3 regions of the Exiguobacterium sp. s102 genome follow, and region 1 is predicted to be linked to each of the others. Evidence: riboswitches for the same ligand, from Rfam matches in the RefSeq annotation. Region 1 holds a riboswitch; each other region holds the start of a gene.
What was found. Region 1 has a riboswitch for thiamine pyrophosphate ahead of thiD (bifunctional hydroxymethylpyrimidine kinase/phosphomethylpyrimidine kinase). Riboswitches for the same ligand answer to the same signal wherever they lie in the genome.

Region 2: linked by a shared signal. The riboswitch ahead of KNQ02_RS08090 (3-oxoacyl-ACP reductase) and the one ahead of thiD (bifunctional hydroxymethylpyrimidine kinase/phosphomethylpyrimidine kinase) in region 1 are both predicted to bind thiamine pyrophosphate.
Region 3: linked by a shared signal. The riboswitch ahead of tenA (thiaminase II) and the one ahead of thiD (bifunctional hydroxymethylpyrimidine kinase/phosphomethylpyrimidine kinase) in region 1 are both predicted to bind thiamine pyrophosphate.

What each region holds. Positions count from the first base shown of each region.
Region 1 covers NZ_JACSML010000004.1:116,020-123,492, forward strand. The annotation lists gene KNQ02_RS11635 (CHASE3 domain-containing protein) at 1-124, shown strand, start outside; gene KNQ02_RS11640 (ArsR/SmtB family transcription factor) at 214-588, opposite strand; gene KNQ02_RS11645 (hypothetical protein) at 666-1,109, opposite strand; gene thiE (thiamine phosphate synthase) at 1,124-1,762, opposite strand; gene thiM (hydroxyethylthiazole kinase) at 1,752-2,522, opposite strand; gene thiD (bifunctional hydroxymethylpyrimidine kinase/phosphomethylpyrimidine kinase) at 2,503-3,312, opposite strand; TPP riboswitch at 3,429-3,539, opposite strand; gene KNQ02_RS11665 (murein hydrolase activator EnvC family protein) at 3,601-4,875, opposite strand; gene KNQ02_RS11670 (murein hydrolase activator EnvC family protein) at 5,079-6,530, opposite strand; gene KNQ02_RS11675 (VOC family protein) at 6,791-7,198, shown strand; gene KNQ02_RS11680 (type 1 glutamine amidotransferase domain-containing protein) at 7,252-7,473, opposite strand, start outside.
Region 2 covers NZ_JACSML010000002.1:599,490-606,962, forward strand. The annotation lists gene KNQ02_RS08075 (Na+/H+ antiporter family protein) at 1-182, opposite strand, end outside; gene KNQ02_RS08080 (beta-class carbonic anhydrase) at 325-876, opposite strand; gene adhE (bifunctional acetaldehyde-CoA/alcohol dehydrogenase) at 1,209-3,803, shown strand; TPP riboswitch at 3,953-4,053, shown strand; gene KNQ02_RS08090 (3-oxoacyl-ACP reductase) at 4,173-4,943, shown strand; gene KNQ02_RS08095 (LLM class flavin-dependent oxidoreductase) at 4,981-6,318, shown strand; gene KNQ02_RS08100 (hypothetical protein) at 6,468-7,473, shown strand, end outside.
Region 3 covers NZ_JACSML010000002.1:321,514-328,986, reverse strand. The annotation lists gene KNQ02_RS06725 (transporter substrate-binding domain-containing protein) at 1-80, opposite strand, end outside; gene KNQ02_RS06720 (BrxA/BrxB family bacilliredoxin) at 866-1,291, opposite strand; gene KNQ02_RS06715 (class I SAM-dependent methyltransferase) at 1,324-2,508, opposite strand; gene KNQ02_RS06710 (sporulation protein) at 2,607-3,380, shown strand; gene tenA (thiaminase II) at 3,531-4,232, opposite strand; TPP riboswitch at 4,307-4,412, opposite strand; gene KNQ02_RS06700 (DUF1002 domain-containing protein) at 4,600-5,481, shown strand; gene abc-f (ribosomal protection-like ABC-F family protein) at 5,763-7,473, shown strand, end outside.

The sequences.
Region 1 (7,473 bases):
AGATCAAGAACTCGAAAATACGGCGCTCGTGACAGCATCCTATAAACGGATGTGCTTTAGTCTATCCATTTTAGCCTTTCTACTCATCAGTGTGACCATCACGTTCTTCCATCGAATCAAATAATCTGTTGTTTCATACGATTAGCTTCGTGAAAAAGCTAAAAAACGCACCGCAGTTCTTTATCGGACTGCGGTGCGTTTTTTATATTTTTCTCAAGAAGAAGCCTTTCCTTCATTCACATGCTCCATTGCCAAATGAACTAACGACGAGACATGATGGTCATCAAGTGAATAATAGACAACTTTTCCTTCTTTACGATATTTGACGAGACCTTGTTTCAATAACGTTCTTAAGTGATGCGAAGCCGTCGCAATCGAACAATCAACTGATGCCGATACGTCACAAACACAAAGTTCTCGCTCGACCGTCAATGCATAAGCGATTCGTAGACGCGTTGCGTCCGATAACACTTTAAACAATTTCCCAATCTCAAGCGTCGGGATTTTCTCAACGGCATGACCAATTTCAGTCGCACGTTTTTTATCGATCGCAATCGTCTCACAGCGTGGTGCCTCCACTGTCTTCACCTCTCCTCCAAACTATTGCACCATCCTAAAACAACAAATGCAAGTAAGATGACTACGATGATTCGCGAGGTGAAGATTCATTTCCGATGTTTTTTTTGGATTGTACGAAAAACTGCCCATCCCCCTAATCGATTCCCGATATCCCAAACGATTCGATTAGTATCGACAGCCCGTACACCGATATCGATGATACTTGTATTTCGCAATCGCTCCTTATATCGATTCGATAGGAAGCGTGGTAACGGTACTTGTAACATCACTCGATAAAATAAATCCAGGTGTGTATGGCCCCAGATTTCCGTAGCGATGGATGCCGTTTTAATCAACAGCGGCCGTTTATATCGTTGTTGGTGTTTGTTTTTTAACAAAACCGCCAATTCAAATGCATAACGATTCGGATAGGGAAACAATTTCCAACCTAAATGATACTTTCCACGGTTGTCGATTCGAATGATTTGTGGTTCGATTCGATACCGAATCCAGCCTCCCCGAAAGCGAATGACTTGCCATTTCACGTACATCACCTCTTCAGTGATTATACCCGGTCTGATACTATTTGACGCGCAGTCTGAACCGCCTCTTTGAACTCTCGTGCCGCACGTTCAATATCTGGTGCTGCGAATAAGGCAGAGACGACGGCATATCCTTCAAGCATCTCGAATAAGTCGGGCACCACATGATGTGTGATTCCACCAATCCCGACGAGAGGAAGGGAAACAGCCCGGCGAATCGCCCGGAGTGTTTCGTTTGTCATCTGACTCGCATCGTCTTTTGTCGCCGTTGGATAGAGCGACCCTACGCCAAGATAAGTTGCCCCGTCTTGCTCTGCTTCGATTGCCTGTTCAACGGTTGAAACAGAAACCCCAATCGTGGCTTCCGGTAACAGCTTACGTGCTTCCTTCAAAGGGATGTCCTCTTGCCCGATATGCAGACCTGCACCGACGATTTGTGCGATATCAATCCGGTCATTGATGATGAGTGGGACGCCGTAACGAGACATCATTTTCTTCAAGTCACTCGCTTGTTCGAGAAATTCTTTCCCTTGCGCCTGCTTTTCACGAAGCTGGACCATCGTCGCGCCACCTTTTATTGCTGCTTCGACCGCATCAATCAAGGCAACGTCCGGGTGAAAGCGCCGATCTGTTACCGCATAAACCGTGTAATCATTCTCCACTGGTCAATACCCCTTTCAAACTTTCTTCTGTAGTCAAGCTGATTGCGTTGAACAACCCCATCCGGAAATCACCAAGTCCCGCTGCTTCATCTGCGACTTCACCCGCTTTTCCCATTAAATACGTCCCATAGGTCGCTGCTTCGAATGCATCATACCCTGCTCCAAGTAGGGTTCCGATGAGCGATGCCGTCATGCAACCTGTCCCTGTAATGTGTCCGAGTCGTGGCGTTCCTACGGTTAGTTTTACTTGTCGCTTGCCGTCTGTAATGAAATCAACCGGTCCCGTTACGACGAGAGTCGTCCCGAGCCGTCCAGCAAACTCATGGACGACTTGAAAATCTAATGTCTCTCCGGAAGCGACATCGACTCCTTTTGAACGTCCGACTTGACCGATGAGCGTCTTGATTTCAGAGACGTTCCCCTTAATGACCGTAAAATGAATTGCTTCGAGTAACTCTTTCGTGAATTGTGTCCGAAGTGTCGTCGCCCCCATTCCGACTGGATCTAAAATAATCGGTTTCTTCAATCGGTTAGCCGTTTGACCTGCCAACAATTGCGACGCTCGTGAAGCTGCGTTCAATGTCCCGATATTGATAACGACAGCATCTGCATGTCCAACCATTTCCTCGACTTCTAGGATATCTTCCGCCATGACAGGTGAACCCCCGAGCGCAAGGGTCATATTGGCACACTCATTAATCGTGACCGCATTCGTTAAATGATGAATTAATGGTTTTTTATCATGAATGGTTGTAAGCATCCGTTTCCCTCCAAATGTCATAAAAGTGATGTGTCGGTCCGATTCCGTTCCCTAAGGCAAATCCATGCCGGATTGCTTCAGTTACGTACCGTTTAGCATAAATCACGCTATCCTTCAGGGAATCTCCCAGCGCAAGACGTGCCGCAATCGCGGAAGACAATGTACATCCAGTACCATGTGTATGCTGGCGTTTTAATCGTGCCTCCTGAAACAGATGATGCATCCCTTCCGTGTATAAAATATCCGAGGCATCCGTACTTTCAAGATGACCGCCTTTTAACAGGATAGCGATATCTCGTTTTTGTGCGAATTCCGTCGTCGCCAGCTTCATTTCATCAATTGTCGAAATCGCTTGCCCTAACATGCGTTCCATTTCCGGAATATTCGGGGTCGTCAAGGTTGCAAGCGGCATTAAATGCTCCATTAATGCTTGTTCAGCATATTTCCTTAACAGCGCATGCCCCCCTTTTGCGACCATCACGGGGTCTAAGACGACTGGTCCCTGATAATGTTTCAAACATTTGGCAATGACTTGAATCGTTTTTTCATTCGAGACCATCCCAATTTTAACGGCATCTACACGAATATCGCTAAAAATCGAGTTCAACTGGGCTTCGACAAGCGTTGGTGATACATCTTCAACTGCTTGTACGCCTAACGTATTTTGCGCTGTGATAGCAGTAATTACACTCATACCGTAAACCCCAAGAGCAGAAAAAGTTTTTAAGTCGGCTTGAATTCCAGCTCCACCACTAGAGTCTGATCCAGCAATCGTCAGTACATGTTTCATCGATAGACCTCACTTTCTATGAGAGCACAAGGAGAAAGCGGAACGAAAAAAAGCGCCGTCCGCTGTAAAAAAGCAGACGACGCCATGAAAAACCAACGAGTGTGGTCACTTATTCATGTCTTCAATCTCAACTTTCCTACGCTGGTATTATCCAGATCAGGTGATAGGGTCGAAAACAGAATGGTTTTCCTCTCAGCCAGATTCCTCCAGCTCCCCTAGTTGCTCATGATTTAAATTTCTCTTTCACTGTAGCATAGCGCCATAAAAAAAACGAGCCGAAGCTCGTTTTTATAAGTATGCTAATGGATTAACTGTGTTAGCTGGTCCTGTCGCACTGTATTGGTAACCACCAATATGCAATTCAAAATGAAGATGTGCGCCCGTCGAGTTTCCCGTATTTCCGAGCGTACCGATTTGTTGCCCTTGCGAGACCGTTTGTCCAGCATGAACTGATAATGAATTCATATGCGCGTAAACTGTTGTATACACTTTCCCATTCAAGAAATGTGAAATCATCACGTGATTTCCGTACGGTCCACCGCTTCCTGCTGTGATGACCGTTCCTGAAGCTGCTGCGACGATTGATGATCCGACTGACCCTCTAAAGTCGACACCATTATGGAAAGTATACCCATTCGCACCACTCGCTGGTCCGAATCCTTGTGAAACACTTCCTGACGCAGGGCGAACGAACTGCGCCGAACCACTCGGAACACTAGCGACTGGCGTAGCACTTACGACCTTCTTAGACGTCCCGGCGTTGTTTTTTTCCGCCACCTCCGCCGCCTTTTCCGCTGCCGCTTTTTCAGCTGCTGCCTTTTCCGCTGCTGCTTTAGCTGCTGCCTTTGCTGCCGCAATCGCACGTTCTTGCGCTTCTAATGTCGCTTGAAGTTCTTTCGCATTCAGAAGTTTTGTCGTAAATTTTGTTTTACCTTGACGTAATTTTTTTAAGGTTGCACTACGTGCTTTCATTTGCTGTTTGAGTTCCTTTTTTTGAACCAAAAGGGCTTCTTTTTCTTTCACTCGCTCTTCCTTTTTATCCACAAGCGTCGCTTTAGCATCAGCTAATTTTTTTTGCGTTTCAAGGTAAGCAGAAATCATCTTGTCATCTTGTTCAGCAATTTTTTTCCCTGCCATCACACGACTAAAGAGATCGCCAAGATCTTTCGAACCAAAAATGACTTCTTCCCATTTAATCGAATTCCCATCATTTTCTTGAAGCACACGAAGGCGGTCTCCTAACAGCTCTTCCTGGCGTTTTAACATTTCTTCATAATGGATAATGTCTGCCTCAAGCTCTTCAATTCGTTCATTCAACTGACGAATCTGTTTATTTTTTTCTGAGACACGAAAAATATTTTCATTGATTGCTGCATCAATCGCATTGATTTGACGTTGCTCTTTTGAAATTTTAGATTCTTGTTTTTTGATTGATTTTTCTAGTTTACGTTGTTCAGCTGCATTATCTGCTTTCTTTTCTTTGATTGTAGCCGCTTGAGTGATTGGGGTGTTCGTCAATAATAACGTCCCTAATAGTACGGTAGAAAATAACTTTTTTAGCATATGTGAGTTCCTCGCTTATGTATGAATTCGATTTTTGAAGTCCTGTTCCGTAGTGAAACTATCTGAAATTGATTATAGCACCGTAATAGTTTCAGAAAAATTTCATTTACATTTCAAATGAAAACGTTATTTTGTAATATAACAACTAATTATTCAAACTGTATAAAAAAGAACCTCTACAATGTAGAGGTTCTTTTACGATTTTATAACATTGACATAGGATTAACACTATTTGCAGGGCCTGTTCCGCTGTAGATATACCCACCGACATGAATTTCGAAGTGTAGGTGTGGTCCAGTCGAGTTACCCGTGCTACCAAGTGCACCGATTTGTTGTCCCTGGCTGACACGTTGTCCTGCACGCGCATTCAATGAACTCATGTGCGCGTAAACCGTCGTATACGTTTTTCCGTTCAATTGGTGAGCAATCATGATGTGATTTCCGTAAGGACCACTACTAGAAGCCGTAATGACAGTTCCTGTTGCTGCTGCGACAATTGGTGTTCCAACCGGTGCACCAAAGTCGATTCCATTATGGAATCCATACCCATTTTCACCACTTGCTGAGCCGTATCCTTGTGTAGTCGCACCACTTGTCGGATGAATGAACAATGCTGAAGATGCAGCTGGAGCCGGAGCTGGATTCGGTGCTACTGGTGCTGGTTTTGGTGTTACAGGCGCTGGTGTCGGCGTTGATTGTTTTGTTGAATTCGTTGTTGCTTTTTGACGCGCTGCTTGTTTTGCAGCTTGCTCGGCTGCCGCTTTTTCTGCTGCAGCTTGCTCAACTGCTGCCTTTTCTGCCGCTGCCTGATCGGCTGCTGCTTGTGCTGCTTGAGCTTCAGCACGGGCTTTTGCTTCTCGTGCTTCTTGTGCTTTGCGCTCTTTTTCAATCCGTGCTTCACGTTCACGTGCCGCTTTTTCTGCCGCGATTGCTTTTTCTTGCGCAATCAAGATTTGTTGAACTTCTTTCGCGTCCATCAACTGTGTCTCAAATTTCTTTTTTTGCTTCTTAAGTTCTTTAATGCGTTTGTTTCGTTCACTGATTTGTTGTTCGAGCTCTGCCTGTTGACGCTTTAATTCTTTTTTCTCTGTCACAAGCTTTGCTTTTTTATCTTTAAGTTCTGCTTGGGCATTCGCTAATTTCTTTTGCGTGTTCTGGTAATCCGTAATCATCTTATCATCTTGTTGTGAGATGGATTTCCCCGCTAGCACACGGCTGACGAGATCTCCGACATCTTTCGAACCAAAGATGACTTCTTCCCATTTAATCGAATTACCATCATTTTCTTGCATGACACGTAAACGATCGCCGAGCAATTCTTCTTGACGTTTCAGCTTGGCTTTATATTTTTCGATTTGCTTACCAAGTTCGACGATTTCAGCTTCTGTCGCCTTGATTTGACGATCTTTTGCTTCGACGGCAAACATTTTTTCATTCAATGCTTCGTCTAAACGATTCACTTCTTGTTGTGTCTTCGAAATTTTCTCACCTTCGTGATTCACAGAAGACTCAAGATTTTTTTGTGTATTTTGGTTTTCTTGTTGCTTTTGTTCGTTTTTAGCTTTTTGTTCACTTAAATCATCTGCTGATGCAAAATAAGGAGTTGATGAAAGGACAAGTGCGGAAACGATGAGCGACGTAAACGTTTTTTTCATGTAGTATTCCCTCTTTTTCTCTATAATTTTATTGTAGTCAAAAGTATGCTTTATTTAAATTTCATTTTAATGTTTAAATTTTATAAGAACGTTTTTGATTATAGCATTCATTTTGCCTCTATTATATTTCAGTGAGATTTCATTTTGTATAAGTTTATTGGTTAATTATGTAATACGATGAAGCTCCTTTAGTGAAAATACCTGCGCGTTGCACCTTGAGGGAAGTTTTGGCACACTAGTGGTGTAAGGGAGGAATTATAGTGAAACTTGATCATACTGGAATTGCCGTCCGTGATATGCAAGAAGCCATTACTTTTTATACAACAATTTTAGGAGGGAAATTAGTCCGTGAATATTCAAACCCCGCTCCAGGCGTGGCATCGAATATCGCTGTCATTGAATTTGAAGATGCACACATTGAACTACTGACACCAACAAGCGCTGACAGCCCAATCGCTCGTTTCTTAAAACAACGTGGTAAAGGGGTACATCACATCGCTTACCGCGTTGACGATTTAGATCAAGCGATTCTCGATGCAAAAGAACAGGGACTTACGTTCCTCGAAGATACGTACCGGTCAACGCCTTTTGGCCGTCGTTTGATTTACATGAATCCGAGGCATTCACATGGGGTCATCACTGAGCTTTGCGATTACCCAAACGCTTAACGCAAAAACAAATCCCCTACACGACCTGTGAAGGGGATTTGTTTTGCATGAACTTATGCGAGCTTCGCTAACATTTCACGGTTGAACGCCGGAATATCATCTGGTTGACGACTCGAGACGAAGTTATCATCGACGACGACTTCAGTGTCTTCGAAATCAACCCCAGCATTTTCCAAATCGATTCGGATTGATTTATACCCTGTCATCTTGCGCCCCTTAACAATTTTAGCGTTAATCATTAATTGTGGACCATGACAAATCGCGAAGACTGGTTT
Region 2 (7,473 bases), on a different contig from region 1:
CTGAGGGCAATTTCTGCGCCGGCTCCAAGACCGCCTGAGAAACTTTCGATCGTTTTCGTTAAACCAAGACCGCCGAGTAAACCACCGGCGAGAGCGCTGATGACCATCGCGAGGACGATGTGGACACGGAAGATGGCTAAGACAAATAAAAGGATAACGGCTAAAACAACAGCATTGAACATAACTATAAAACCACGCTTTCTTTTGGTATCACTGTACTATACTAAAGTATCATACAGACCGTTCTTTTTGCTGTCAAGAAAAAAACATAAAAAGGCACGACCGGTGTCGGTCGTACCTTCTTTCTACTATATAAGGACAAGTTTAGCAATCGACGCGGTCGAGTTTCCCTGTTCCCGGGTCGATGACGAGCCCGTGGACGTTCGTGCCCGGTGGTAATAATGGATGGTTTTTAATCAGACCGACGGAATGACTGACGTTTTCTTCGACTGACGTGAACCCGCGTAACCATTGCTTCAAGTCGACGCCGGATGCTTCGAGTGTCTTTAGGACTTGTTGATTGATGCCGCGTCCTTCCATCTCGGCAATCATGTTTGCCGGATCGATCGTACTCATGCCGCAGTCGTGGTGACCGATGACGATGACTTCTTCCGCCCCGAGTGCGTACAAGGCGACGAGGATCGAGCGCATGACGGAACCGAATGGGTGTGACAGAACGGCCCCTGCATTTTTAATGATCTTCGCATCGCCGTTTTTTAGACCGAGCGCGTGCGGGAGGAGTTCCGTCAAGCGGGCATCCATACACGTTAAGATCACGACCTTTTTATCAGGGAATTTATCCGAGATGAATTGTTCGTATTGTTTTTCTTCGACGAATTGTTCGTTGAACGCAAGCATTTGATTGACGATTGTCATGAAACTTCCTCCTTCAAAACAAATAAATATGTATCTTTTAATAGATTACACGATGTTTTGTCCGTCAGACAAGCAAAGAAAATAGGTGCTGTGAGAAAAGTCACAGGCAAGGGATTCAAAAAGGATGCCTTGTCCGACAACACCTTTTGAGAATGAGAACGTTTTCAATGATGTGAAATAGTTCACAGGATGGTCATGCACAAATCATCAAAAAGGCGGTATGATTGATTTGTGAAGGAAAGCACAAACTATTGAATATCAGCTTGGCATTCCTAACATTTAGTAGGGAAATGCAGACTCAGATTCGTTCCAAAATAGGGAGGAAACCTAACATGGCTGTCAAAGAAAAAATCAAACAAGACGTATCACCTGTCGAACAAACGATCAATAAAATCGTTGCAAAAGGTCAAACCGCATTACAGGAATTATTAACATTTGATCAAGAGAAAATCGATACGATTGTCCGTGACATGGCGCTTGCCGGTCTCGAACGTCACGTTGAACTGGCACGACTCGCCGTTGAAGAAACAGGACGTGGTGTCTTTGAAGATAAAATGATTAAAAATATGTTTGCGACGGAATATATCTATAACAGTCTCCGTGATGAAAAAACGGTCGGCGTCTTAGAAGAAGATGTTCAAAACGGCATCACCTATATCGCAGAACCGGTCGGTGTCGTCTGTGGCGTCACACCTGTGACGAATCCGACATCAACGACGATGTTCAAAGCGTTGATCGCGATTAAAACACGAAACCCGATTGTGTTCGCCTTCCACCCGTCAGCGCAAAACTGCTCACTCGAAGCAGCGAAAACGTTACGTGACGCGGCTGTCAAAGCCGGCGCACCGCGTGACTGTATCCAGTGGGTCGAACAACCGTCACTCGAAGCAACAAAAGTCTTGATGAACCACACGGATATCGCGATGGTCCTTGCGACCGGCGGAGCCGGCATGGTCAAATCAGCCTATTCAACAGGAAAACCGGCACTCGGTGTCGGACCGGGGAACGTCCCGTGCTACATCGAAAAAACAGCAAAAATCAAACGTGCCGTCAGTGACCTTGTCCTCTCCAAAACGTTTGATAACGGCATGATTTGTGCATCGGAGCAAGCGGTCATCATCGATCAGGAAATCTACGCGGAAGTCCGGGCGGAGATGGAAGCACTCGGTTGCTACTTCTGTACAGCAGATGAGAAAAAACGTCTCGAAGCGCTCGTCATCAAAACCGATACATGTGCCGTCAATGCCGACATCGTCGGGAAACCGGCAACCTGGATCGCAGCAAAAGCCGGCATCGACGTTCCGAGCAACACCGTCATGCTCGTCGCAGAACTTGAAAAAGTCGGCTCAGAAGAACCACTCTCACACGAAAAACTAAGCCCTGTCCTTGGTGCGTATAGCGTCCAGTCAACGGAAGATGCGTTCCATGTCGCCGAACGGATGCTTGAAATCGGTGGCCTCGGTCATACGGCAGTCATCCACACGACGAATGACGACTTGATGACGGCATTCGGAATGCGGATGAAAGCCTGCCGGATTCTCGTCAACAGCCCGTCAGCACACGGTGGGATTGGTGATCTGTATAACGAATTGACACCATCACTGACACTCGGTTGCGGCTCTTACGGGAAAAACTCCGTCTCTGAAAACGTAACGGCGAAACATCTACTCAATGTCAAGAAGGTGGCGAGACGACGCGTGAACATGCAGTGGTTCAAAGTACCGGAAAAGATTTTCTTTGAAAAAAATTCAGTCCAATACTTGAAATCGATTCAAGATGTCTCACGTGCGTTGATCGTCACCGATCAAGCGATGGTCGAGTTCGGCTACGCGGATAAAGTCATCCGCAACTTACCGGCAGGCGTCAGCTACCGGATCTTCGACCAAGTCGAACCGGATCCATCGGTTGCAACGGTTCAGACAGGAGCGCAAGCGATGCGCGACTTCAAACCGGACTTGATCATCGCCCTCGGTGGCGGATCAGCGATGGATGCAGCGAAAGGCATGTGGCTCTTCTACGAGCAACCGAACGAAACGTTCTCGAACTTACGTCAAAAGTTCCTCGATATCCGGAAACGGGCCTATAAATTCCCGGCGCTCGGTAACAAAGCGAAGTTCGTCGCGATTCCGACGACGTCCGGAACAGGATCTGAAGTCACACCGTTTACCGTCATCACGGACAAAGAGAAAAACGTCAAGTATCCGATTGCTGACTATGCATTAACACCAGACGTCGCAATCATCGATCCGGAATTCGTCATGACGGTCCCGGCATCAATCACGGCAGACACCGGAATGGACGTCTTGACACATGCGACAGAGGCCTTCGTCTCCGTCCTCGCGAACGACTATACGGATGGACTGGCGCTAAAAGCGATCAAGATGATCTTCGACTACTTGCCACGCGCTTATGCGAATGGTGACGATGCCGAAGCACGCGAAAAAGTTCACAATGCGTCAACGATGGCCGGAATGGCGTTTGCCAATGCCTTCCTCGGGATTAACCACTCGATCGCGCACAAAATCGGTGGGGAGTTCCACACGCCACACGGTCGGACGAATGCGATTCTGATGCCACACGTCATCCGCTACAATGCAGCGAAACCGACGAAACTCGCTTCGTTCCCGAAATATGAATCATTTATCGCTGATGAACGGTACGCAGAAATCGCGCGTTATCTCGGACTACCGGCAGCGACAACGGAACAAGGTGTCGAATCACTAATCCAAGCGATCACAGAACTCGGACAACAGTTGAACATCAAAATGTCATTCAAAGCCCAAGGCATCAAAAAAGCCGACTTTGAAGCAAAACTCGACAAGATGGCCGTCGATGCATTCGAAGATCAATGTACGACAGCGAATCCAAAAATGCCGCTCGTGACGGAACTTCGGAACATCATGGAGCTTGCGTACGAAGGCGTATAACAGAGAAAAAAATCATGGCAATTCAAAAGAGCCTTGCTTCCGGTCGACGGAGGCAAGGCTTTCGTTCGTAATCAGAAGAGACACCGATAAAACTGTCTTGTCATTATTGACAGATATTTCTAAGACCGCTAAAGTGAAGGTAACTTGAATAGAATCACTAGGGGTGTTGCTAAACTGAGATGAGTAGATACTCAAACCCTTTGAACCTGAACTAGTTCGTACTAGCGTAGGGAAGTGTAGACTCTAATAAACCAGCGAAGACCAGTCTGTCGGTTTTTTGCTATGTGATTATTTAGACGTGCGCAACTTTCCTTTTGGAGAGTTGCGCTTTTTTTGTTTACGACTTCGCTATTTAAGTTGCAAAAGACGATGAAGGAGTGGAAGACAGTGAACAGAACGGTAGTAGTGACGGGAAGCAGTCGGGGACTTGGCGCGACGATTGCAAGAGTATTGGTGAACAATGGGTTTAAAGTTGTGATTAATTATTATAAGAGCAAGGATGCGGCAGAGGAACTCGTAAATGAGCTCGGTGCAGAACATGCCATTGCCCTGTATGCGGATGTCACGAAGCGAGAAGACGTCGAGACATTGATGCAGTCAGCGACAGCTCATTACGGACAAATCGATGTCGTAATCAATAATGCCTTAGTCGATTTTAAGTTCGATCCGCGCGCTCAAAAATCATTCATCGATTTGGAATGGGAAGATTATCAAAAACAGTTGGATGGCACGTTGAAAGCAGCGTTCCACGTCGTGCAAAGTGTTCTGCCGCAATTCATTGAACGAAATAACGGCACCATCATCAGCATCGGCACGAATCTGTATCAAAACCCGGTAGTTCCCTATCACGAATATACGACGGCAAAAGCAGGGTTGATCGGCTTTACGCGTAATCTTGCATCAGAGCTAGGACAGTACGGCATAAACGTGAATGTCGTCTCCGGCGGCTTGTTAAAAGTGACGGATGCCAGTGCTGTGACGACCGCTGAAGTATTCGAATTGATTGCCCAATCAACTCCGTTAAAAAGAGTGACGACGCCGGAAGAGGTTGCGCAATTGGTCGCCTTTTTAGCGTCAGAAGCAGCCTCTGGCATTACCGGTCAAAATCTAACCGTAGATGGCGGATTGACGATGAACTGATGTCAGCGCTCAGGAGAAAGGAGTCAGGGACCTAAAGATGACGAAAACGAAGCAGTTAAACATCGGTGTTTTATTGTACGGCTGTGGCCATCATCAAGCGGCATGGTTAATGCCGGATTCTGCGATTGAAGAAATCGGGGAGAGCGGTTATTATCAGCGATTGGCTCAACTAGCGGAAGCGGGCTGCCTGGATGCTGTATTTTTTGCTGACAATCAATCTTTTCCTGCTGCAAACGCAACTGAACTACCGGCCTTTTGGCTCGATCCTGTAATCAATTTAACCGCTATTTCTCAAGTAACCCGCCATATCGGGTTAGTTTCAACGATATCGAGTACGTTTTCAAATCCGTATACAGCGGCGAGACAACTGTTAAGCCTTGATCACGTGACGAACGGGCGTGTCGGCTGGAACCTGGTGACGTCGATGACGGACTGGGAAGCGTTAAACCATAGTATGGATGCGCTCCCTGCAAGGGACGAACGGTATCAAAAGGCGGATGAATTTGCATCTGTAATGGAAAAATTATTTTTATCCTGGGATCGAGCTGATTTCCTTTCGAGCCGGACGGACAACCGGTTAATTGATCCTGAAAAGATTCAACCGATCCATCATAGCGGGACCTACTTCAACGTAAAAGGTCCTTCGTCTACACCGCGTAGTCCTCAAGGGAAGCCGGTGGCGATGCAGGCGGGTGCATCTGCCCAAGGGATTGCACTTGCATCAAAGCACGCGGATGCCGTCTATTCGGTGTCGTGGAATGTAAAGCAAGCGAAAGCATTCCGGGAAAGTCTACAGACACAAATCAAAGAAAGTGAGTCACCGGAGCGGCAGATTAAAATCTTTCCAGGATTGGTTACATACGTCGGTCGAACCCGGGAAGAGGCGCTGGCGAAGAAAGCCGAACTGGATGAGAAATTACCGGTCGCGAATGCCTTGAAGCAACTGAGTTTCTTTTTGCAACAGGACTGTTCTGATTGGGATCTTGACAAAGCGGTGCCGTCCTTACCGCCTGTCGATGCGTTTTCAGGACCGGTCGGACGCTATAAAACGATTCTTGAAATCATCGATGATACAAAGCCTACGCTAAGAGAACTGTTAGGTTATCTGGCAGCTGGTGGGGGACACCTGACACTGATAGGTACACCGGAAGAAATCGTCGATCAGATGGAGCTGTGGTTTGAAATGGGTATCGCAGACGGATTTAATCTGATGCCGCCGTCACTCCCGTCAAGCTTAGAGGATTTTGTAGACCTGATCGTTCCTGAACTGCAAAAAAGAGGGTTGTTTAGAGAAGCCTATCAAGGGACTACGCTTCGGGAACATTTTGGTTTAGCTCAGGTGGGGCAGTCGGACGTGAAAAAAATCGTAAAGTAAGCGTTCCTGCCAATCGGAGTTCGGCGTCTGGGAAGTAGCCCGTTCGTCATGAACGGGCTACTTTTTGTATTTACTGCAGAAGATTCGTTTTCAAATCACCTGGAACAGGAATAACTATACAAACAATCTAGTCAAGGGGAGGCGCTTTTATGGAGCGGAGGCAACAGCGAAAGGAACGCTCGCATATGTTACGCAATATCTTGTTTGGTATAGGACTCGCTTGTATTGGTTTTCTCGTCCTGTTCGGTGTCATGACCGTTCTCGTCCAACAAATCGAGAAGTCTGCCGATTATCAGGCGTTCGTCGAACTGATGCAGGACACGGACGTCTCGTGGACGACATTGGAATTGACCCTCGTGTTCCTCCTGTTTTTCATCAGCGGAATGGCTGTCACGTTGCCGGAAGCCGTCAAAGAGGGATTGACGAATCAACTGATTGGCGCAAATGATACGGGGAACATCTTGTCGGTTTTCGGAATCGATCTCAATCAAGTCTTGGAACCGCTATCCTTCCGCGCCGAATATGGCAGTCCATTCTTATCGATTTTCGGAATCGGTCTATTCCTAATCTTATTCTTAGTTTTACGGATCGGCGCAACGCGTGTGACCTGGACGATTCGAACAATCAGCTTTTTAGCGGCGAGTTTCGTCTTGTTTGCATTTACGTTCAACACAGCACTCGGGATTGATGTGCTGACAATTGATCAAGCGACCGTCTGGAACGGAATCTTCATTTTACTCTTTTTGACAGGTCTGTTTTATCTCGCGTTTTATCCACGACAACTGTCCGGTATGTCAGCCGCCTCCCGTGCTGCGATCATTATCCTGATGGTCGCAAGTAGTGCACAACTGTTCTTTACGGTGACGGATGAAGCGAAATATGAGGGGGACGCCTCGACCCGGACGTGGTTGACTGTTTCGAGTTTAAACGCAGGCAGTGACGGCTGGTATGATTTGATGCACGGCAGTCAAGTGACCTACAAGGCAAATGTCCTTGGTGCAAGATTAAATGTCCCGGTGACGTTTTTGAACGGGGAAACCGACGTGACGCGGTTGAAACGATCGATGGAGGACGTCGTCAACCGAATCGACGCCGAGCGCGTCACGAATCAACTGTTGACTGTCATCGGGGGAGAACGTCCCGATTTATCGAATA
Region 3 (7,473 bases), on a different contig from region 1:
GATGAATCATCTGATGCACCACATGCTGCCATCGTAAGTGCGAGAATGCCTGCCATTGCCGTTGCTACTAATTTTTTCATGAATAAATTCCCCTTCCAACGCTCAATTGTCAGAACTTTAACAATAGTATGACTTATGTTTTTTTCTAATTCAATACTAAATAGCTCTGATCCGATTTATTACTTTTAGGATATACGAATATTTATTCATTGTAAAGTATAATTATCTCGTAATAATGCATAAATCGATTCTTTTTATACAAAACATGAGTAAATAACCACTTTTGAATCCGCTTACATTTTTATTGCTATCCTCGGATTTTAATCATGGGTACTTTCTAACTCGAAAAAGGGGATGCTATTGATTCGATTCGTCTTTCTTTTTTCATTGCTCTTTCAATAAGTCGGCCTCTGCTTCAGGGGGACTGCTAAAAAAACATCTCTTTCGCGCACACTCACTTTCACGACAAATTAAAACCGTGTTTCAATTAAGAAACACGGCTCTAGACTGTAGTCAAAGTGCCATTGGGCGATAAAAGCGTTTTTTTCGTTGCTTTCCTCGGGCGAGGCGCAAGCCGTTGCTCCTTGGTCCTAATGGACAACGAGCAGGGTCTTGCCTGCCTCTGAAAGTGCGTTAAAAACGCACTTTTTCCCGTAGGAGTCAACGAAACGTGACGCTCTTTAGGAAATACCGTGAAGGAAATCCAGACATGCAGACGGTTTAGAGCGCAATCTGTCTTGAATCGCTTTAGAACCGCGAAAAGCGAATGGATCGCACCTAGATGTCGCATGTTCACTCTTCATAAGCGTTTGTATACATGCTGGAGCCGTGTTTCAATTAAGAAACACGGCTCCAGTTGATTCACTTATGCGTAAATTTCAATCAATGACTCTAATTTTTCAACAACTTCTTCTGCAGTAAACGATTCGATGTCGAAACGTTCAACCATCGAAAGAATGTTGCCATCTTGCATCAAAGCGAATGATGGTGATGAAGGTGGATACCCTTCAAAGTACTCGCGTGCCCGGTCCGTTGCTTCACGGTCTTGTCCCGCAAACACCGTTACGAAATGATCTGGCTTCACGCCTTCCATTCGATTGACGTAAGCAGCTGCCGGGCGAGCAATCCCACCTGCACATCCACATACTGAGTTGACAAGGACAAGTGTCAATCCTTCACGCTTCATCGCGTCATCGACGCTTTCAGCTGTCGTTAATTCTTCAAAACCAGCAGCTGCCGCTTCTTTACGTGCTGTCTGGACGACGTCTTCAAAATACATTTGGAAATCCATCGGTCTAATTCCTCCCTTATTCGTTCTCTTCCTTATTGTACGAGTTTAGATGAAATCTGTCCAAGTCTGCCGCTTAATTCTTGCGCCAAATATGGTTTCGCATGTAGTAGATCACGGAAGGCGACGTAACGGTCAATTTTTTCTTCCGACGGCTGACGGTCATTTTTATACGCACGAATCAAGACATTTTTTGGTGTATGCTCTAAATCAATGAATTCAAGCAATTGTGTCTCGTAACCGACGAGCGTCAAGATTTCGGCACGGATCGAATCCGTCGCAAGCGAAGCGAACTTCTCTTGAATCAGCCCGTGTTGCAACATGACGTCGAGTGGTGAACAGTCGAGTTGACGATTGAGTTCTTTTTGACAACACGGGACACTTAAGATGACAGACGCATTCCAATCAACGGCGCGGGCAAGTGCAACATCCGTTGCGACGTCACAGGCATGAAGCGTCACCATTAAGTCAACCTCTGTATCTTCGTTATAATCATGGACGTCCCCGACACGAAACTCGAGATTCGTATAGTCGAGATCGCGCGCAATCGCTGTACATTCTTCGATGACTTCTTTTTTGAGATCAAGTCCGGTCACTTTCAAGTCGAAGCCTTTGACGACACTTAAATAATGATACAAGGCAAACGTCAAGTACGATTTTCCACAACCGAAATCAAGAATCCGTAACGTTCGGTCTGTCGGTAACGCGGAAATACTATCTTCGACGAACTCCAGGAACCGATTGATTTGTTTAAATTTATCGTACTTTTGCCGTTTGACTTGTCCGTCTTCCGTCATGACACCGAGTCGGACTAAAAACGGAACGACGACACCATCTTCAAGGAGATGACTTTTTTTACGGTTATGCGACAGTTCTGCTTGCAGGGGTGACTGTTGCGTTGTTTTTAACGATACTTTCATTTTTTTGGATAACTGGAACTGAACTTCTTCCGTCTCGAAACGGAATAAAAATTGACGGAATTCCTCCATCAATCCGTCGAGTCGTTCTAAAAATTCATCAACCGACAAATTTTCGTGTTTAATTATCCGTTCATATTGAAACTCTAACTGGATTGCATACGTATCTTTCAATAGAATCGGTTTTAGTTTGATTCTTCGAAGATCATTCGACTTTTGGCGCGGACCACTAATCGTTGCATGCACGAGAGCAGCAGCCTCGAGCTTTTGAGTGAGTAATTCTTTTACTTGGTGTAATTCCACTGTAGTCCCGTCCTTTTCTGATTGTTCTTTCGAAACTGTAGCAAATTCCACCCTATTCGACAAGTAAGGTAGCTTCATCATTAAAGGAGGAACGAACGATGTTCAAAAAACTTTTATCACAAATCGGAATCGGTGCCGCCACAGTCGATACACGACTCGACAGCGAACGCTGTGAGCCAGGCGGACAGATTCACGGAACCGTCCATATTAAAGGCGGCAATGTCGACCAAGAAATCGATCGGATTTATTTAGCGTTTAATACACAATATAAAGAAGAAGTCAGGGACAGCACGACATTTACGACGTTCACACTCGATCGTTTTTCGCTAAACGAAGCCGCCTTTACGATTGAAGCAGGTGTCGAACGCGAAATTCCGTTTACGCTTCAAGTACCATTCAATACGCCGCTCTCGGTCAGTCAATCGAAGTCATGGATTGAAACGGGTCTCGATATCGCCCAGGCGGTCGATCCGTCAGACCGGGACGCCATCATCGTCCAAGCCAATGACCTCCAATCCGTTATCTTAGAAGCGATGGAAGAACTTGGCTTCCGACTCAAGAAAGCGGACACGGAAAAACTTCCCGGGCGTTACCGGAAGGATTTACCGATCGCCCAGGAACTCGAGTATTCGGCACGCAATACGTACTTCGCCCATAAACTCGATGAAGTCGAACTCATCATGCTCCAAGACCGTACCGGCATCGACATCGTCTTGCAAATCGACCGTCGTGCCCACGACTTAGGTTCGCTCTTCAGTGAGATGGCGGGTGCGGATGAGACGATGACGAAGCTATCCTTATCGAACCACGATTTGATGGACCGAAACGCCGTCAAACAACAATTAAACGATTTGATTGAACGGTACAGCTGATTTCCTTACCAGAATTTTCATCATGCCTGTAATCCACCAACAAAAAAACCTGAGCGATTGCCATGACTTTCTTTACGAAAGCTGAAAATTGCTCAGGTTTTGTGCAGTCTGCCGTCTGATCGCGCTGATCAACAGCGGCTAAAGCTGTACTTATCGTTTCGTTACTTTTGGTTGACGCGTAACTTGTGTAAAGAGACGTTCAAACGTTTCTTCCGTCCAGCCCATTTCCCAAAACATCAATTCGTAATAACAGCTTCTGACGAAATGGTGTTTCATCCGTTCCCGTTCTGCTTCAGTCGCTTGCGCCGCCAAAGCATCCAGCCGGTCGACCTGTTCAAAGACGACCCGTTCGAACCATTCCGAGCTGTATGTTGCAATCCACTGTTGATAAATCGGTGACGCCGGTGACTTCGTCAACAGTTGTTGTCCGACTTCATAATAAAGCCAGTAACACGGTAAAATCGCTGCAATCGTTTCCCCGAGTGTCCCCTCGCTCGCATGATGCATATGTGAGACATAGGCATACGCAGTCGGTGCCGGTTCGAACGCTGCTAAATCCGCTTCCGTAATAGCGAGCGGTTCAAAAAACGATTGATGGAGTGATAGCTCAGCCGCATAGGTCGATGTCGCATGTTCCGCGAGTTCCGCGATCGTCGCAAAATCCGTTGCCTTTGAGGCGGCCCGGGCTTGAATTTTTGCGAAATGTTTTAAGTAATACGCATCCTGCATGACATAATGTCGAAATTTTTCGAGCGGTAACGTCCCGTCACCAATGCCTGTGACGAATGGATGGGAAAAACTGCTGTCCCAATATGTTTTTGCGGCTTGCCGAATTTCTTGACTGAATTTCAACCTAATTCCCCCTTTTGTTGAATCAAAAAACGCCACACCCTACGAACAGGGCATGACGTGAAGAGACAACAAGAGAGATATTCACGCCACTTCCCTCCGTAAGTCCAAACTTAATCAGGTTCAAAGGGTCCGAACGTCTTCGTCGTCTCAGTCGGCCTACCGACTCCCCTAGTGGTCATTATTTAATTCCTCTTCACTATATCATTTTTTCAGTCACATGATCAGGATTTTAAATGAAATGTAGTATAGGATTAGGGACACGAGGTGGGCGGTTCATTCCGCCTCAAGACCGATTCCGTTCTGGAAGACGTCACTTACAATGAAATTAGCACCTGATACTACCTACTATACTCGGAGGATTTATACTATGAATAAAGCAACAAAAATCATGACCACGACGCTTTTAGCGACAAGTTTACTTCTACCGACTGCTGCTTCAGCAGAGCAAGTCGTCGATAAAACAATCATCACGCTTGGTGAATCGCTCGGGGCAAAGGATAAAGCCTGGGTACTCGCCCGATTGAATGCGCCGGAAGGCATTACGCCCGTCATCGCCACGGCAGCGGATGAAGAAAAATATTTAGGGAAAAACGTTCCCCAATCGCAACTCGGCGGCAATATGTACTCTTCCGCAAAAATCGAACTCGCTGAAAAAGGCGACGGTTTATCTGTCGCGATCGAAAACATTACCTGGGTAACAAAAGACATGTACTTGAACGCGCTCGTCACTGCAGGCGTAACGGACGCCGACATCACAATCACTTCCCCTTATAAAGTCACCGGGACCTCTGCTTTGACGGGGATCATGAAAGCATACGATCAAACGTCGGCTGAGACCGGCATTAAATTGACGGATGAACGAAAAGATTTAGCCCAACAAGAGTTATCGGTCACTTCCGATGTCGGAAAAACGGTCGGGACGGACAAAGTCGCCGAACTGATGAATGAAATCAAAGCAGAGATCGCCAAACAAAAGCCGAAAACCAAAGTCGATATCGAGAATGTCATCATCCAAGTCATTCAAAATAACAACATCCAGTTGTCGGACGCCCAAATGGAGCGGTTGACGTCATTGTTCAGTCAAATGGAGAAAGCTGACTTGAACTGGGGACAAATCGAGACCGGATTAAAGGGTGCCGGGCAAGATATCCACGCGTTCGCGACCTCCGAAGAAACGAAAGGATTTTTTGCAAAACTGTTTGACGGCTTAAGTAAGTTCTTTAACTCGATTTCCGGACTGTTCAAGTAACTGAAAACGATTTCATTTTCAGTTCAAAACATGGTAAACTAACTTTATCGAAACGAAAAGGTGGTGTAAAAGATGGGTTTTGCTGCGTGTAAGCAATGGTTGATGGAACAACTTTATCTGTTGCGCGCGATTTTTCATGAAATGGCGTTCTAAAGGACGAGTCTGCCCTTTTCTTAGGAACATCCATCTGAAAAATAAAGCAAAGCGCACCTTTTACGGTAAACGGAGAGCGCTATTTGCGTTCTCCGTTTTTTGATGCGCATGAAAGGAAGTTACTGATCATGATTTGCGACATCCAACACCTGACAAAACAATTTGGGGGAGCATCCGTCTTAACCGATGTCTCGCTCTATCTTAAGCAAGCTGACCGCATCGGATTGATCGGTCGAAACGGAACCGGAAAAACCACGTTACTGCGTTTAATCGCGCAACTCGAAACAGCGGACAGCGGAACCCTTTATCTCAAAAAAGGACTTTCCATCGGTTATTTGGCTCAAATTCCACAGTTCGCAGAAGAATTGACGGGCCTTGATGTTCTCTGGACCGCATTTGCCCAAATCGTCGCCTTACGGACGACGATGCATCAGCTTGAACAACAAATGGCAAGTGCTGACCACCTGGACGATGTGCTAAATGAGTATACGCGTGTGACCGAACAATTCGAACAACAGGACGGTTACCTGCTCGACTCGAAAATCCAGCGCATGATTAACGGACTCCACCTCGATGCCTTGCTGACACGTCCCTTTTCTCAATTAAGTGGTGGCGAACAAACGAAAATCTGCCTCGGCCGGATGCTGCTGGTGGAACCAGACTTGTTGATTCTCGACGAACCGACGAATCACCTCGATCTCGCAGCAATCGAATGGCTCGAACAATTTTTAAACAGTTATCCGGGCGCTGTCATCATCGTCTCGCATGATCGCGTGTTTCTTGACGCAAGTGTCAACTTGATCGCTGAACTTGAAGATGGTGAACTGACAATCTACCCAGGAAATTATTCGGCGTACACGGTCGCGAAAGAACGCCTGCTCCTCGAACAATTCCACGCCTACACGGAACAACAAAAGAAAATCAAACAGATGAAGGATGCGATTCGGCGCTTGCGCCAGTGGGCAAATGAAGCCTCTCCGCCAAGCGAAAAACTGTTCCGAAAAGCAAAAGCCATGGAACGGGCACTCGAACGGATTGAGCGACTCAAACGGCCGCTCCTGGAAAAAGCGGTGCCTGACATCCGCTTTTCGTCGCAAGGGCAACTCAGTCAAATCGTTTACCGTCTTGAGGATGTCACGCTTTCCGTCGCCGGCCGGAAGTTGTTCGCGTCGCTCGATTTCGAAGCCGCGGCACGTGACCGGATTGGAATCGTCGGTGCGAACGGAAGTGGGAAAACGACGTTATTACGTGTCTTACTTGGACAACTCCAGCCGACGAACGGACGTGTCACGCGTGGTCCGTCAAATCAGGTCGGATTTTTATCGCAACACGTCGATATGCCGGGTGAAGAGCGACTGATCGATTACTTCCGCTCACACGTTTCGGCGGACGAAGGAACAGCTCGCTCCCTGTTGGCCCGTTTCCTCTTTTTCGGTCCACGTGTCTTCTTACCGATTACTGCGTTAAGCGGCGGGGAAAAGATGCGCTTGATGCTCGCGATTCTTGTCCATTCGCCGCTTAATGTCCTGATTCTTGACGAACCGACGAATCACCTCGACATTGAATCCCGCGAGGCGCTTGAAGAAGCACTCGAGCACTTTGACGGAACGCTGATTGCCGTATCGCACGACCGTTATTTCTTGAACCGACTCTTCTCGAAAACCTATTGGCTAGATGACACGACAGAAATCTTTCACGGTTCTTACCAATATGCTGCCGAAAAACGACATGCCCGGTCAATCGTCGAATCAGCGGCACCCACGCCCCGCGCTACCCGGACGCCGGTAGCCGGGAAACATCCGGCTTTAAATGCAGGCGAACTCGAACAGCAGATTCAAC